3 regions of the Alkaliphilus sp. B6464 genome follow, and region 1 is predicted to be linked to each of the others. Evidence: riboswitches for the same ligand, from Rfam matches in the RefSeq annotation. Region 1 holds a riboswitch; each other region holds the start of a gene.

Region 1 (5,515 bases):
ACAAGGAAGCACCAGTTATAGTTAACGGTGAGTTGGTGCCAGGAATTGGTGGTGGCATTTGTCAAGTATCTACAACATTATATCAAGCGACTCTTAGGTCAGATGTAGAAGTAACATCAAGAAGAAATCATGGTCGGCCTGTAGGGTATGTTCCCATTGGGCAAGATGCAACTGTTGCCTATGGCTACATAGACTTTAAGTTTAGAAACAATAAGGATTATCCTATTTACATTGAAAGTTATATTAAGGAAGAGCAAGTACATGTAAAACTATATAGCAAGAAAACTAATAATATGTCTATAGATTTAGAATCCGAAATCATTGAAGTAGTCAAACCCGAAATGGAAGTAAAAAAGGATCCTAATATGGATGTTGGAGAAAGAAGAATTAATAAAGCTGGCAAAAAAGGTTATCGTGTAGTTACATATAAAGTGTATTTGCAAGATGGTAATGAGTTAAAAAAAGAAGTGATTTCTAAAGATTACTATCCACCTAGAGCTGGTATTGTTATAGAAGGAATAAAACAATAATATTTTATTTATCTCAAAAACTATGTGATTGTCCCATAGTTAATTATAATCAAATTTGCTATAATATAATTAACTTTAGAGGGAGGTAGTTTCAAGATGGAAGTAGAGAACTTACTATACGATAAAGATTGTACTTGTCCGATATGTAAAAACCAATTTACTACAAAAAAGGTGAGGACTCGGTCACTTAGGATAGAAAATCGAGAAGATGATTTTAATGTTATTTATAAAAATATAAATCCAAATTATTATTATATTTGGGTATGTCCTAAATGTGGATATAGTTCTACAGAAAAAGAATTTGAAAATATTAATAAAAATCAGGCTACAATATTACAGCAATCGATAGGAGTTAAATGGAATGAGCGGAGTTTCAGCGGAGTGCGTACCTTTCACGAAGCGGAAGAAAGTTATAAAATGGCATTGTTAGTTGCTCAAATATTAAAAAAGTCGAAGGCATACACTGGTGGAATATGTTTGAGGTTGGCATGGCTATATAGAGAAGCTAAAAGTCCAAAAGAAGAAGAATTTTTAAATTATGCACTAAATTTCTTCCAAAATGCCTATCAAACAGAAAGATTAGATGCAGCAGGTCTGGATGAAGTAACTTTGGCATATTTAAATGGTGAATTAAATAGAAGGCTTGGAAGACAAAGAGAAGCTATTAAATGGTATAGTGTAGCACTAGATCACCCCGATATTAAAACAAAACGACATATTCAATTGAAAGCTAGAGAACAATGGAGATTAGCAAGGGAGCAATATGGTCATGAAAAAGATGAAGCTAACTAAAGCTATTATTTATTATAGTAAAATAGTAGTCAATAATATAGTTCTTTATGTCGCATCTTTGAATGAAGGACTTGTATCAATTGGCATTGATCAAAGTGAAGAGGATTTTATTAGAAGTATAAAAAAAGATTTTCCTATGCATCAACTTTTGTATGATAAAGAGGAAAATGCAATATACATAAATCAGTTATACGAATATTTTGAGGGTAAGAGAACAGAATTTACGATTCCACTTTATATGGTGGGGACCGATTTTCAAAGAAAAGTATGGAATGCATTATTAGATATACCCTATGGTCAAACTATAACATATAAAGATTTGGCCTATAGTATTGATAATCCTAAGGCCGTAAGAGCTGTTGGAGGGGCGAATAATAAAAATAGAATTCCTATTATTATTCCATGTCATAGAGTAATAGGGACTAATAAAAAGTTAGTAGGTTACGGTGGTGGACTGCATATTAAAGAAAAATTGCTGAATATTGAAGGAATAAAAGTTGAAGGTGAAAAGGTGGTAGAATAATACCACTTTTATTTTTTGCAATTTAGGGTCATAGAATTAGTATCTATCGGATAAATATAATTGAGATAATGAAAAGAGAAGGGGGAAGACAATGGAAGTTACTAAACTAAATCCAATTATTTTTATTCCTGGTTTAATGGGATCTATTGGCGGAGAGATGTTAGGATGTCAAATTGAGTGGGGTTTTGGTGTGGCAGGTTGGTTCTATAAACCATTTCTAAAAGAATTAGAGAAATTAGGATATAAATTAAATGAGAATTTATTTGTTTGTTATTATGATTGGCGAAAAAGCTGTAGGGAAATAGTAAAGGAGTTTTTACAACCTTTAATATTACGGGTAAAAGAAAAGCATCCTAATCAAAAAGTTGATTTATTATGTCATAGTATGGGTGGAGTGGTAGCTCGTACTTATATTCAAAGTATAGAATACTCCTATAATGTTAGAAGTTTAATATGTTTTGGAACTCCTAATAAGGGAAACATTGAAGCCTATCATTTGTGGGGAACTGGAAAACTAATGAAGAAAACAGATACCGAAAAAGAACTATTTGACATTATACGCAGAGGATACATTTGGCTACTTACTAAGATACTAGATATACCTTTGGGGACAGAGAACATTGAAAAATTACATGAGAATTTTCCAGGATTAAGAGATTTAATACCTACAGATGATTATGGAAAAATATTATGCTGTAAAATTGATAATGATTACCACTATATTCCGAGAAAATATACACTTTATAATAATTATTTATTAAATGAGCTAAATAAAAATATAGATACATTAAATAATCGAGTTAAAAATCTATATTGTTTTGTTGGGACTAACAAGGAAACAGACAAAGTCCTATTACTAGATACAGAATTATTATTTAAATATAAAAAAGCATATGTTATAGGATCATTGAAAACAAAAGAAGGAGATGGGACAGTAACCGTTAATAGTGCAACTATAGATAATGCAGAAACATTTATAATGGAAGGAAGCCATAGTGAAATTTTATTAAGCTCTATGGAATATCTTGCAGACATATATAATTTAGATCGTTCATTATTTAACAAAGGTTCTGTAGAGCCTAAAGTATATCCATTAGGGATAATATTAAAAAAATATATTAATATAGAACTGAAAAAGGGAAGAGATATAATCGGTAAATTTATAGATGGAAAATTTATTACAGAGTATGAGCATATTTGCCAAGAGTTTGGAAAAGATTATTTGTGGATCATGTTAAAACACGTACCTAGTGGTGAATATATTTTAGAAACATCTGGCAAATATAAAGAAGATCATAATATTTTTGTAATAGGATCTATGATAGAAGAAGAATTAACAGAGACAGATGTACGAAAAGAAGAAACGGGTAGAATGTATTTTTCCTTTAAGGTATGAGATTAACAAAAGAAGTATAGCATAAAAAAGAATTGAAAATATTCCTCTTTTTTGATATCATTAAGGCGATCTAAATATTGACGGTGCTCAATTGAGCTTAAAAGGGAAAATGGTGAAAATCCATTACAGCCCCCGCTACTGTAAGTGATGATGAAACAGCAATATACCACTGGTCTTGACCGGGAAGGTGCTGAAGTAAAGTGATTCACGAGTCAGGAGACCTACCAAGTTTTAGCATATGCAGCCTTCGGAGGGATAGGTGAACGGTTAGTGTGTTTAAAATCCTTTACCATTTGGTGAGGGATTTTTTATATTTAAAATGGAAGTAAGAAACTATAGGAGGAGGATGTTTTTATGAGAAAATCAAAAGCAACTATATTTTTAGTAGTATTAATGCTATTAACAACCTTGCTATTTGGTTGTGTCAAAGAACAAAAGGAGAATTTACAGGGGGATGTAGGTAACAATATAGGGAATACAGCCTATCCTATGGATATTGTAGATGGATTTGGAAATTCTGTAACAATAGAGAAGCAACCAGAAAGAGTCGTTTCGATTGCGCCTAGTCAAACAGAAATTCTATTTGCTTTAGGATTAGAGGATAAAATTGTAGGAGTATCGGATTTTTGTGATTATCCTATAGAAGCCCTAGAGAAAGAAAAGGTAGGTAATGCCTTTGCAATAAATGTAGAGAAAATATTAGAGTTAAATCCAGATGTAGTATTCCTATATAACGAAGCCCTTCCTGAGTCTATAGAACAAATAAAGGCAAGTGGAATAGCGGTAATGTTATATTCGCCTGAAACAATCGATGAAATTTTTAATACCATATTACAATTAGGTGAAGTAATGGGTGTAGAAGAAGAATCGGAACAAATAGTAAATGAAATGCAGGAAAAAAGAGATAATATTGTTGATAAAGCTAAGAATGAGAAGAAAGCAAGAGTGTTTTATCAAGTTTGGGACGAGCCTTTAATGACAGCTGGTGAAGGGTCATTCATAAATGAGTTAATTACTTTAGCTGGTGGAGAAAATATTGCAGCTGATGGGGATGGAGCTTATCCTCAATATAGTGTTGAAGCTATGGTGGAAAAAGATCCTGAGATTTATATAGCACCAGCTCATACTGCTGAAAACTTCACTTTAAATCCTGAGCAAATGAAAGAATTAAAAAATATAATAAAATCTAGACCAGGTTATGATGTTATTACTGCCGTTAAAAATGATAAAATAGAGTTATTAGATCCTAATATAGTATCAAGACCAGGTGTTAGAACAATTGAGGCCTTAGAGTTATTTGCAAAGGCTATACATCCAGAAGTATTTTAATAATATATTCTAGCTATTTTAATGGGAATATATATGGAGGCAGACTGTCTATGGAAAAGCACAATTATCTAAAAATATTTCCACTACTACTAATGACATTGATGATAACAATATCTATATCCTTAGTTATTGGAGTGGCTAATGTAACTATTATTGATAGCATAAAAATCATTTTAAAAACCATTCCCATAGTAGGAGATTATATTGATGTTTCAAATATACAAAAATCTCATATTGCAATTATACAAAACATTCGACTACCAAGAGTATTACTTTCTTTTCTAGTTGGATATGGATTATCAATTGTAGGCGTAGCTTTTCAAGGAATGTTAAAGAATCCTATGGCTGATCCTTTTATAGTAGGTACTTCTTCAGGAGCAGCTTTAGGGGCTTCTATAGCTATTTTGCTAAAGTTAAATAAAATGTTTTTTGGTATAGGAATTGTATCTATATTTGCGTTTGCAGGCGCTTTGTTAGCTACATTAATTGTATATAATATGGCTAGAATAAAGGGAAAAGTACCAGTAACTACATTATTATTAGCAGGAATTGCTACAGGGCAGTTTTTTACTGCTATAATGTCCTTTATAATGACAATTTCAACAAGAGATGTAAGTACAATTATTTTTTGGACAATGGGAAGTTTTTCAGGAAGAGGATGGAGTCATGTACAAATAGCTATAATACCAGTTTTATTGGGTAGTATCATAATATATATTTTTTCAAAGGACTTAAATATTATGTTATTAGGTGAAGATAGTGCACAGAACATGGGAGTTGAAACAGAAAAGGTTAAAAAAGTAATTTTAATTACCAGTGTATTAATAACAGCTTTTTTAGTTTCTGTTAGCGGAATAATCGGTTTTGTAGGTCTTATTGTGCCTCATATGGTTCGTTTACTTATGGGTCCAGACCATCGTATACTTATACCTGCTAGTGGACTAG
Region 2 (5,515 bases), 110 kb from region 1:
TCTAGCATCATAGCTGCTGCTTTAGCAGCTCCAGCAGCACAAGACCCAGTGGTATAGCCACATCTCAACCTTTTCCCCTCTTTTATAACATACATCTCCAATGTCATCTACCAACCACCATGTATAATAGAGCATTCATTATAGATGCCGCTACATTGCTACCTCCCTTAGTACCTACTGTCGTTATAGAAGATATTTGAAACTCTCTCAAATATTCCTTTGACTCTTGAGCTCCTACAAAACCTACAGGCACTCCTACTATAAATCTAGGATTTACTTTACCTTCCTTAACTAATTCTAGAAGTCTAAATAAGGCGGTGGGAGCATTGCCAAATACAAACATATCTATACCTTCTGCCACAGCTAAATCTACTGCACAGGCCGATCTTGTAGTACCTAATTCCCTTGATAAAGGTAGTACCCTTTCATCATCTATAAAACATTTTAATTTACAATCTGTCTTTGATAGGGCAGCTTTGTTTATTCCCATAGATGCCATTTTAGTGTCTGTGAATATTGTACCTCCAGTTTTTATACTATCCTTAGCTTCTTTTATGAAATCATTTTTAAATACTATAATTTTTCTATATTCGAAATCTCCAGTAGCATGAATCATTCTTTTGGCAACTATGCCTTCTTCTTCAGTAAAGTGTGTATCTCCCATTACTTCCTCAATTATATCCATGCTTTTGTCTTCGATTTCCATAGGATTCTTTATGTACAAATTTATTCCCCCTCTTATATTTTATTATATTTGGTTGTTCATATTTCTATTTCACTATGCTAAAGAACCTTATATGGAATAAAATATGGGCAGTTATTTATTTCATCCTCGTATACGTGAGATTCTATTCTAAAAACATCTTTTAATAAATTTGACTTTATTATATTGCTAGGACTACCCCATTGGCATATTTGCCCTTCGTTTAGGACAAAAATATTATCAGAATATCTAGCAGCTTGATTTAAATCGTGTAGAACCATAACTACTGTTAATTGTAGAGACTTATTTAATTCTTTTATTAATTCAAGTACTTCAAGTTGATATGAAATATCTAAATATGTTGTTGGTTCATCAAGAAGTAATATCTTAGGTTTTTGAGCCAATGCCATAGAAATCCATGCTCTTTGGCGTTCTCCTCCTGATAATGTAGCCACATGTCTCCCCTTTAAATTAGATAACCCAGTTTTTTCCATGGCCCAATTTATTATATTTTTATCCTCCGCCTTTAATCTTTGTCCAAAATTTAGATGAGGGTATCTACCATAAGAAACCAGATTTTCCACTGTAATGTCAGCAGATATGCTTTTAACTTGTGGAAGTATAGCCATATTTCTTGCTATTTTTTTAGTTGGCATATTATAAATATTCTCATCATCTAGGTGAATTGTTCCTTCAGTTATTTTTAAACATCTAGATAATGCTTTTATTAATGTGGATTTTCCTGAACCATTTGGTCCAATAATAGTGACTACTTCTCCATCGGCTACATGAAAATTAATATTTTTCAACACTTCTTTATCACCGTATTTAACTTTAAGATTCAATGCTTCTATTCCCATTATTTTAAACCCTCCTTTTTTCTTAGTAGATAAAGAAAAAATGGTGCTCCTAGGGCAGACATTATTATTCCTACTGGTATTTCAATAGGGGCAAAGAGGATTCTAGACAATGTATCGCAGATCATCACTATAGATGCACCGAAAAATATTGTCCCGGGAAATAAATACTTATAATCGGAACCTATGAATAATCTCGTCATGTGGGGCACTATAAGTCCTACAAAGCCTAATAGACCTACCACACTTACAGCACTACCTGCTAATAATGAGGATATTATTATAAATAAAAACCTTGTTTTTTCCACGCTTACACCTAAACCTGTGGCAACTTCATCACCTAGCATTAATATGTTTAGCTTATCAGGTAATAATAGTAGGAAAAACATACCGACTATAGCATATGGCAAAATAAGATTTACATCCCTCCAAGTTATTGCAGATAAACCTCCCACCATAAATCCTAATACTCCATGTACTCTGTCTGGAAAAAACGTCATAAGTCCGTTTATTCCTGCACTTAGTAATGAAGATACTGCAACTCCAGCTAAAACCAGTCTTGTCGGCAATACTCCCTCTCTCCAAGCCAAACTGTATATAAAAAGAGTAGCTAAAAGTGCTCCTAAAAAAGCACCTATAGGAACTAAGTAATAATATTGCGGAAAGATTATTAATATTATAAGTGCCATCAGTCCTCCACCCGACGACACCCCTATAATATTAGGACTTGCTAGAGGATTTCTCATTATACCTTGAAGAACAGCCCCAGCTAAAGATAAGCAGATGCCTACTAATGCACCTACTATTGTACGTGGAAGTCTTACATTCCATATTATTTGATAGTTAACTGTATCTTTTTGATAAAAGATAGCTTTAATTATTTCTACCGGAGCTATTTTTACAGCTCCATTACCAACGCTTATGAAAAAACTTGCAATAAATAATAATATGAAGATTATTAGTACTATAATTTTACGAGGTTTTTCTTCTTCCATACCTACTGACATAAAATTTCTCCCATATAATTAATAGTTTCTCTTATTCAAATAAATCTGTATAAAGATGTTTTGCTAACCCTTCATAAGCCTCTGCATATCTATGATTTGCTTTATACATATAAAGATCCTTTGGTAAGAGAATATATCTACCTTCTTTTACTGCCTTTAAGGAAGCCCATGCTGGATTTGACTCTACATCCTTTTTAATTCTATCCAATACCGCTTCCATATCACTTCCTGTTGTTTGAACAAATATAAAATCTGGGTCTTCTTCTATTATTTTTTCTAAGCTAAAGTTTTTATCATCTAAAGTATTATTGGATGTATCTGCAATATTAGCTGTATGAAGATCTTTTAACATTTCACCTAAATAAGCATCTGACCCTCTAGCTGTTATACTTTTTGCACTGGCCATCATTATTAATACTTTATAACTCTTATCCTTTGGTGATTTTTCTATTATCTTCTCTATATTCTCTTTAACTTGCAAAGCATTTGCTTGGTAAAGATCTTCTCTTTCATTTAATGCAGTAAATAACCTTACAAGTTTAAAGTAATCATCCTTTACAAAAAAGTCTAAGGCAACAACTCCAATTCCATTATCCTCTAATATAGGAACTATCTCCATCTGAATTTTTGAGTTGCCGTTTAAAATTACTAAATCTGGCTTTAATGATAATACCTTCTCAAGGCTTATTGCTCCTAAAGTTCCTACTATCTCGGCATTTTCTGTTCCTTCTACTATCTTATCCTCTGATTCTTCTATTCTACCAACTATAGTACCTCCACTTTTAGCCCAGATTTCTAAATATGAATTAAAAAGAACTACTACTCTTTCTGGATGCTTATTTAGTGTGACTTGCTGATTTCTACTATCAGTAAAGGTAACACTGTCTTCACCTATCTGTACTCCATACTCCTCTAACATATTTTTTTCTAGTTCATTTACTACTTCCTTATCATTGTTAGGTTCTGCATTATTTGCTTGGTTTGAACATCCTGCTATTGTAGATATTGATAATGCTAACAGTAATGCTAGTGCTGCTACTCTTTTCTTCATTTTTCATCCTCCTGTTTGTAGTTTTTTCCCTGGTGGAGGGTAATAAAAAATCCCTAACCGTATAAGTTAGGGATTTATCATGCACATAAAAAGATTAAATACAAAAAAATAAAAGTCTCCCCTTCCCACCGAAGGTTACTTAATATAAACTATTAGGCAGGTCTCCTGACTTGTGGATCATCCTACTCTCAACGCCTTCCCAGATATAATCCAGTGGATAAGTTGATTTCGTACTCACTTACAGTAGCGGGGGCTGTATTGGTTTTTCACCAATTTCCCTATTAATCTTACAGAACCTAATGTTTCCTATTTAGTTTTCATCTACTATGTTAGCACACAATGGAATTTTATTCAATAAAGTTTCTTTGATAATGTACCAAGATTACAATAGAATACATTCTATAGGTGTTATGATGTTCCCTAGGAAGAATGTGTTGTTTTCCATTTTATTATTATACTAAGCTTGCAATCAGCTAGTTCTGCTGAAATTTCATGTCCCATTTGTTCGACTAATTCTTTTGTTATAGATAATCCAAGTCCTGTGCTTTTGTCACTCCTTGTGAGGTCAGCTGTAAAAAAACGTTCAAATAGATGGGCTATATCTCTCTCACTTAAATTATGTGCAACATTTGTAAATGTTGTTATAATATAACCGTCATACTCTTTTAACGATATATATATACACTCATTTCCATACTTTAAAGCATTCTGTATTAGGTTTGAGAAAACTCTTTTTACTGCATTTTCATCAGCAATAATTAATGATACTTTTTCATCTATATCGATAATAGGCTCTATCTCTTTAGTTAAAAAATCCTTATAGAATGATGCTATTAAATCACACATTATATTATTTATATTTACTGATTTAAGCTCAAACTTATATTCCTTACCTTCCAGTCTTGATAAATCATAAAAGCTAGATATTAAACTTTGTAATGACTCAGCTCTTCTTTTAACTATATCTGCATATTCTTTCTTTTCATGACAAGGTAAGCCATCATCCTCCATAAGCTGTATATAACCCATTATTGATGTAAGTGGTGTCCTCAGATCATGTGATATATTTGCAATAGCCTGTCTAAGTTCTAAATCCATCCTCTTATGTTCAATTTCTGATTTTTGTTTTTCTTCTAAGGTTTTATTTATTTCTGAAGCCAAATTTTCCATCTCTTTATTAGAAAAAGTAAGTAATATTTTTGAATTAGTATTAGTCTTATTGATTCTACTTAGTTGATTAGTTATATTCTTAACTTCGTTATGTGATAAAATACAAAGAGTGACAAATATGCCACATATAATTATAAGAAAAATAATAGTTAATAGTTGCATAAATATCACCCTCCATTTTACTTAATCTCTTTTTTGTTAAAGTATAACATACCTAAAATTGTAAACACTACTGTAAATCCGATACCTACTAAAGCCGCAAAACCTAAAGTATTGCTCGCTACAGTATCAGCTTTTATATTGGATAAGTTTGTTGTAATAAGAAACTTATTAATATTCATAAGTTTTGGAGACACAATTAATGAAAGTAGACTAATAATATTACCAGTCATAGAGAATACTCCGAAGTAAACAAAGCTAGACATTGTATTGTTTTTAAATATAATTCCTAGAAAAGTGCCTACAGATATTCCTCCAATCCATAGTGGGAGTGCTACCAGTAATCTTAATGAAAAATCTTTAACTATATCTATTGAAAAGTCCCTACCAAGCCCAAACAGCATTGCTCCACTTCCTAAAAATACAGTTAGTATAATAAATGCCGCTATAGTAGATAGAACAACTGTAGCAATTATCTTTGATAAAACAATTCTGTTTCTAGGTATACCAAATGATACAGCATTCTTCAAAGTCAAATTTTTATTTTCTTCACTTGTAACAATGTCAA
Region 3 (5,515 bases), 1.4 Mb from region 1:
AAAAGGAACTATAGAAGAAATAGTACCATTTTTTGCTGTGGATGGTGTGGTAAATATTGATATGTAAGAGTTTCTGCTAAAGTCCCCAGAACCACCTATACCGTTCATCATTTGAGAGCCCATAATATTAGTGGAGTTTACATTTCCATAAATATCTGCTTCTATGGCGGTATTCATTGCAATAACCCCTAATCTTCTTATTATCTCTGGGTGGTTACTAATTTCTTGGGGGCGTAATATAATTTTATCTTTATAAAAATCAATTTTATCTTTAAATCTTTTTAACCCTTCTTCGGATGGTGTAATAGCTGTACCTGATATATGTAGTGCTTTTCCAGCATCAAGTAGATCTAGCATAGAATCTTGAATAACCTCTGTATAACATACAAGATTGTTAAATTTAGAATGTAATAATCCTCCTAAGACCGCATTAGCAACATTTCCGACACCAGATTGTAAAGGCAATAAGTTTTCTGATAGTCTACCTTTTTTTACTTCATTTTCTAAGAAATCTATTAGATGTCCTGAAATTTGGTTAGAAATGTCATCTATTGGTGCTAGGGGTTTAACATTGTCTTCAATATCAGTTATAACAATTGCAGCAATTTTTTCTATATTACAAGGAATGTAAGTTGTACCTATTCTTTGACTAGCATTAGTCAGACCTATAGGTTTTCTGTTTGGAGGTGCTTCAGGAATATATATATCAGACATACCTTCTAACTCAAGGGGTTGGCTTGTATTAATTTCAATTATTACCTTTTCTGCTAAATCTATAAAGGTAGGTGAACAACCTATAGATGTAGAAGGTATAATATACCCCTCTTTTGTTATGGCCACAGCTTCTACAATAGCTATATCTATCTTTCCTAAAAAACCATAGTTGGCATATTGAGATACATGACTTAGGTGCATATCTAAATATTCGCAGCCCCCATTATTTGTATAGTCTCTCATACTATTATTAGTTTGATAAGGTAACCGCTTGCTAATAATTTCTGATCTTGCTAAAGTACCATCTAACTCGTCGCCTACAGAGGCTCCAGTGTACAATTTGATTTTTATTTTTTCCTTTGTTTCTTCTGCTATTTGTGCTAATGCCAAAGGTACAGCTTTGGGATATCCAGAAGGTGTAAATCCGCTGGTAGCTACAGTCATACCATCTTTTATTAACATAGCAGCTTCTGTAGCTGAAACAACTTTGTTCATAAGGTTATAGTTTCTAATTCTACCTGTTATCATATAGTTTCCTCCTAAAATTTTATATACTAAAATGGCATATTATGCAGGATTATTGTAAAAATAACTATTCCTAGCAGTGCAAATGGATATATTGCTCCATAGCCTTTTGCAGGATCATCGCTACCCACAGCATCTATAGCTGCTCCTAATCCAGGGGTAGATGTTCCGCAAATAGCCCCAGATAACATAACCCAGTTAATTTTAAATATATATTTTCCAACAATTAGTCCAGTAAGCATTGCAGTGGTTTTTACAACTATTGATACTATAGCTAATATAGCGCCTGAACCTGTTAAAGCACTAAAAACCTCAGACCCATATCTCAAACCTACAATTGCCAGAAAGAAAGCTAGGGATAATTGTCTTATAATAGCTAACAATTTATTATTCATTCGGAAATTTAAAAATCCTATTTTACCTATATATCCAAGCAATAGGGAAGCTATTAATACACCTCCAGTAATCCCTAAGCTAAAGTTACCTAGAGGACCTAAAGATACTTTAATACTTCCTAAGGTAAATCCAGTAAGGCAGACTATTATAAAAGCGGTTAAATCAAATTCTACCTCTTGAATTACATTTTCATTAGAATATTTTTGTAATTCCTCTATTTCTTTTATAAATAATTTTTTTTCATTATTTATATCAATGTTAAAAAGTCTTGGAAATAAATTAACGGCAATAATAACAATCATTACACCAAAAGGGTAGGCTACGGCGTGGCCAATTCCAATTCCTGCTTCAGCAATTTTTATTAATTCCTGTTTTTGGTCATCTGTTAAACTAGCAGTATTTTCAGTTGTCAGATTTCCTGATGGATCTAATAATTTAAGTAGCTCTGTTTTTTTCTGTGAATTTAATGTTTCGTATTGATTTGCCCAATCGGATGCATGACTATTTGCAGTTTCTATGGCAGCAGCAAGTCCTGGAGAGCTAGTTAAAGCTCCTGTATATACACCAGATACTTCATAAGGATTTGAGCTAGAACTTAGTAAGGTAACACCATAGGTAGCAATAGCACCCGATAATGTCATTAAAAACCCTAATACAATAAATTTCCATCCATATTTTTTAAATACTACCCCCATATCTTTAGCAGCTAATAGTCCTACAGATGCTATAAATAAAATTAAAAATATATTAAAAAAATCCTGAGAAATAACATTTGTTTCTATTAAAGATTTTGCTGCCTTATATCCATAATTTTCTGTATTTAATTGTTTTGCATAATCAACTACTAACCATCCTACAATCAACCCTAAAAATAATGTTCCAGATACGCCAAATCTAAATTTACCAAATTTTATCTGTCCAAATAACATACCTAAAAACACTGCAATAAACATAAGTATAAACGGATTAAGTATCCACGAAATACTATCAAAGCTCACTAATATTCCTCCCTATTTATTTAGTAGTCAATGGCTTCAAAACTACCGTTAAAATTATTTGTGTTTTATGCTCTTAGGTGTCAAAAACATAAAAAACCTTTTTCCCTAAGGAAAAAGGTTATAGACAACACACAATATTAATTAAAGGATATTAATTTATTAATTTCCCTTAATGCATGGCCCATAACACCTCCTTATCCTCGTAAGTTATTGCGGTATTGTTCTTTATGGCAGGTCTCCTGGCTTAGAATCATAACACATCTAATACCTTCCCATTTTTTACAAAACAGTGGCATAGTTATAGATGTACTCCTCTTTACAGTGGCGGGACCGCGTCGGATTTTAACCGAACTTCCCTTTTAAGCTGTTAATTTAATTAAAACAGCACCATAAATCTATGTATTTACTTTTTCACAGTTATTGTATCAGACAATCTATATATAGGCAATATCTTTATTCGTGTGTTGAAATTAGTATCTAGCTATAAATAATAAAGGAAGGACAATTGTCCTTCCTTTATTATTTATATTTTATGTATTTTTAATTATTCTTCTGGCTCAAACATATCTTTGCTAACGCCACAAACTGGACATACCCAATCCTCTGGGATATCTTCAAAAGCTGTTCCTGGAGCTACTCCTCCATCAGGATCTCCTAACTCTGGATCATAAACATAGCCACATGGTATACATACATATTTCATAATTACATGTCTCCTCTCTCTTAAAATGATATTTAATTTAATTATGTATTTCAACATTACCATTATACCCAATAATATGCAACAGTAAACAAAAAAAGAATATAAATTAGCTAGTATAGTTGTTCCAAAGATGTAACTACTTTTAGTATTATTAATAAAATGTAATTAACTCAATCATTTAATTTGAGAGGAGAAAAAGTTATGGATAAAAGATTTCCGGTTTATATTAGTACAATGAAATTAACAATGCCAAGATTAGAAGTGTATTATCCAGTAGTAAGTGGATTAGATAATATAAATGTACAGAAAAAAATAAATAGTAACATATTAAACTTAGTCTATCAAATGATAAAGGATCAAGGATATTATGAAAATCCACAGACTACAATTACAGGTTATTATGAAATTAAGACAAATGAGAGAGGTATACTAAGTATTGCATTAACCAATTATGCCTTCTCTGGAGGAGCCCATGGATTAACAATTATGAAATCACTTACTTTTGATGTGGAGACAGGAAAACTATATTCCTTAAAGGATTTATTTAAAGATGGCAGTAATTATGTAGATGTGTTATCAGCAATTATTGAAGAACAGATAGGAGAAAGAGATATTCCGCTAATAACAAAATTCGATAAAATTAGACCAGATCAAGATTTTTATATAGCGGATAAAGCCTTAGTTATATATTTTCAACTTTATGATTTAGAGCCATATGCATATGGCTTTCCGCAATTTCCTATATCGGTTTATGAAATTCAAGATATAATAAAAGAAGATGGGCCTTTAGGACAAATGCTATACTAGCATATATTAAAAAAATGTATAAACTAAAAGATGCTAATAGGCATCTTTTTGTGCGACGGGCAGTCGCATGGGGTGCTAAGTCAGTTAGCACCCTTCATATCTTTAATGGACAGAGACGTCATTTCGATGAAACGACTGGCAGAAGTTAATAGATGTTGAATCCCAGATGGTGAAAGTCCATCCCCGAGGAGACTGACCTAGCTCGGGAAGCTTAATCTAGGGCATTATCGTGAGGTATTGTCTGAAGGAGATGCGGATAATCGAGAGACCCGTAGGCGAAACAATAGACCCTAATACAATAAGTGTGAAGCACGGCGGCGGGTTAAGTTGGCGACTTTGCGAAAAATGAGGAAGCCCACTAAAAGACATTTCTTTTAGACGTCAGACCAAGGAAATGTGACTTAAAACGTGATGGTGCAGGGTATGTTGTGAAGGGAAATGCGATAACCCCGTGAGGTCTCCATCTTTCCAAACAGGTAGGGTTCTAGTCTATAAGGGTAATCCGAAGTGACAAAGAACAGATGGAGAAGTCAGACGTTCTCATAGTACGGAAGTAGTTTGATGACCATAACATCAAATGAACGGAAGGGGAGCGACCTATGGCTCCAAGTCATGAATTGGATGTAATGCTAACAATCATGTTACCGTGGTAAAACCGTTTAAAAGTACATCAAGGAAAGGCGTGGAATAATAAATGAATCAAGAGTGGAAATTCAAGTTACATAGTGTATATGGACAACTGTTGTTTGATCGTAAATTAACCCAAAGCTTTGAGCAAGTAAAGGCGAATAAAGGCGCTGGTGGAATAGATGGTCAAACAATAGAAAGTTATGAGGCTAAATTAGAAGAAAACATCATGGAACTGCTAAATAATCTTAAGACAAAAACTTACCAAGCTCAACCAGTTAGAAGAGTATACATTCCAAAGAAAAATGAAAAGAAACGTTCATTGGGTATTCCAACTATAGAGGACCGAATTGTTCAGCAAAGTGTAGTAAATGTACTTCAACCAATATTTGAAGATAAACTTTTTCATAACTGGTCCGTAGGATATAGACCTAATCGCGGAGTCGAAAGGGCACTGCAAATAATCCTATGGAATATTGAACAAGGATATAACTATATATATGACTGCGACATAAAAGGATTCTTTGATAATATTTCTCATAAGAAGCTCATAACAGTTCTAAAGAAATATGTATCCGATCGGACAATATTAGGAACAATTGATCAATGGCTTAAAGCAGGATTCTTGGAAGAAGGAAAACTCATACATTCTGACTACGGGACACCGCAAGGCGGGGTAATTTCACCACTTCTTGCCAATGTATATCTAAATGAATTAGACTGGGAATGGGATTTACATGGTATA

Evidence for each region. Region 1 has a riboswitch for cobalamin ahead of HYG84_RS16905 (ABC transporter substrate-binding protein). Riboswitches for the same ligand answer to the same signal wherever they lie in the genome.
Region 2: linked by a shared signal. The riboswitch ahead of HYG84_RS16425 (ABC transporter substrate-binding protein) and the one ahead of HYG84_RS16905 (ABC transporter substrate-binding protein) in region 1 are both predicted to bind cobalamin.
Region 3: linked by a shared signal. The riboswitch ahead of HYG84_RS09100 (hypothetical protein) and the one ahead of HYG84_RS16905 (ABC transporter substrate-binding protein) in region 1 are both predicted to bind cobalamin.

Annotation. Positions count from the first base shown of each region.
Region 1 covers NZ_CP058557.1:3,323,226-3,328,740, reverse strand. The annotation lists gene HYG84_RS16925 (VanW family protein) at 1-530, shown strand, start outside; gene HYG84_RS16920 (DUF2225 domain-containing protein) at 627-1,322, shown strand; gene HYG84_RS16915 (methylated-DNA--[protein]-cysteine S-methyltransferase) at 1,300-1,845, shown strand; gene HYG84_RS16910 (lipase family alpha/beta hydrolase) at 1,937-3,241, shown strand; cobalamin riboswitch at 3,311-3,484, shown strand; gene HYG84_RS16905 (ABC transporter substrate-binding protein) at 3,596-4,570, shown strand; gene HYG84_RS16900 (FecCD family ABC transporter permease) at 4,621-5,515, shown strand, end outside.
Region 2 covers NZ_CP058557.1:3,212,809-3,218,323, forward strand. The annotation lists gene cbiD (cobalt-precorrin-5B (C(1))-methyltransferase CbiD) at 1-107, opposite strand, end outside; gene HYG84_RS16410 (precorrin-8X methylmutase) at 104-724, opposite strand; gene HYG84_RS16415 (ABC transporter ATP-binding protein) at 784-1,563, opposite strand; gene HYG84_RS16420 (FecCD family ABC transporter permease) at 1,563-2,567, opposite strand; gene HYG84_RS16425 (ABC transporter substrate-binding protein) at 2,599-3,618, opposite strand; cobalamin riboswitch at 3,757-3,933, opposite strand; gene HYG84_RS16430 (sensor histidine kinase) at 4,039-4,950, opposite strand; gene HYG84_RS16435 (ABC transporter permease subunit) at 4,968-5,515, opposite strand, start outside.
Region 3 covers NZ_CP058557.1:1,878,596-1,884,110, forward strand. The annotation lists gene HYG84_RS09095 (acetyl-CoA hydrolase/transferase family protein) at 1-1,242, opposite strand, end outside; gene HYG84_RS09100 (hypothetical protein) at 1,269-2,633, opposite strand; cobalamin riboswitch at 2,846-3,040, opposite strand; gene rd (rubredoxin) at 3,178-3,339, opposite strand; gene HYG84_RS09110 (DUF3298 and DUF4163 domain-containing protein) at 3,538-4,143, shown strand; gene HYG84_RS09115 (reverse transcriptase domain-containing protein) at 4,838-5,515, shown strand, end outside.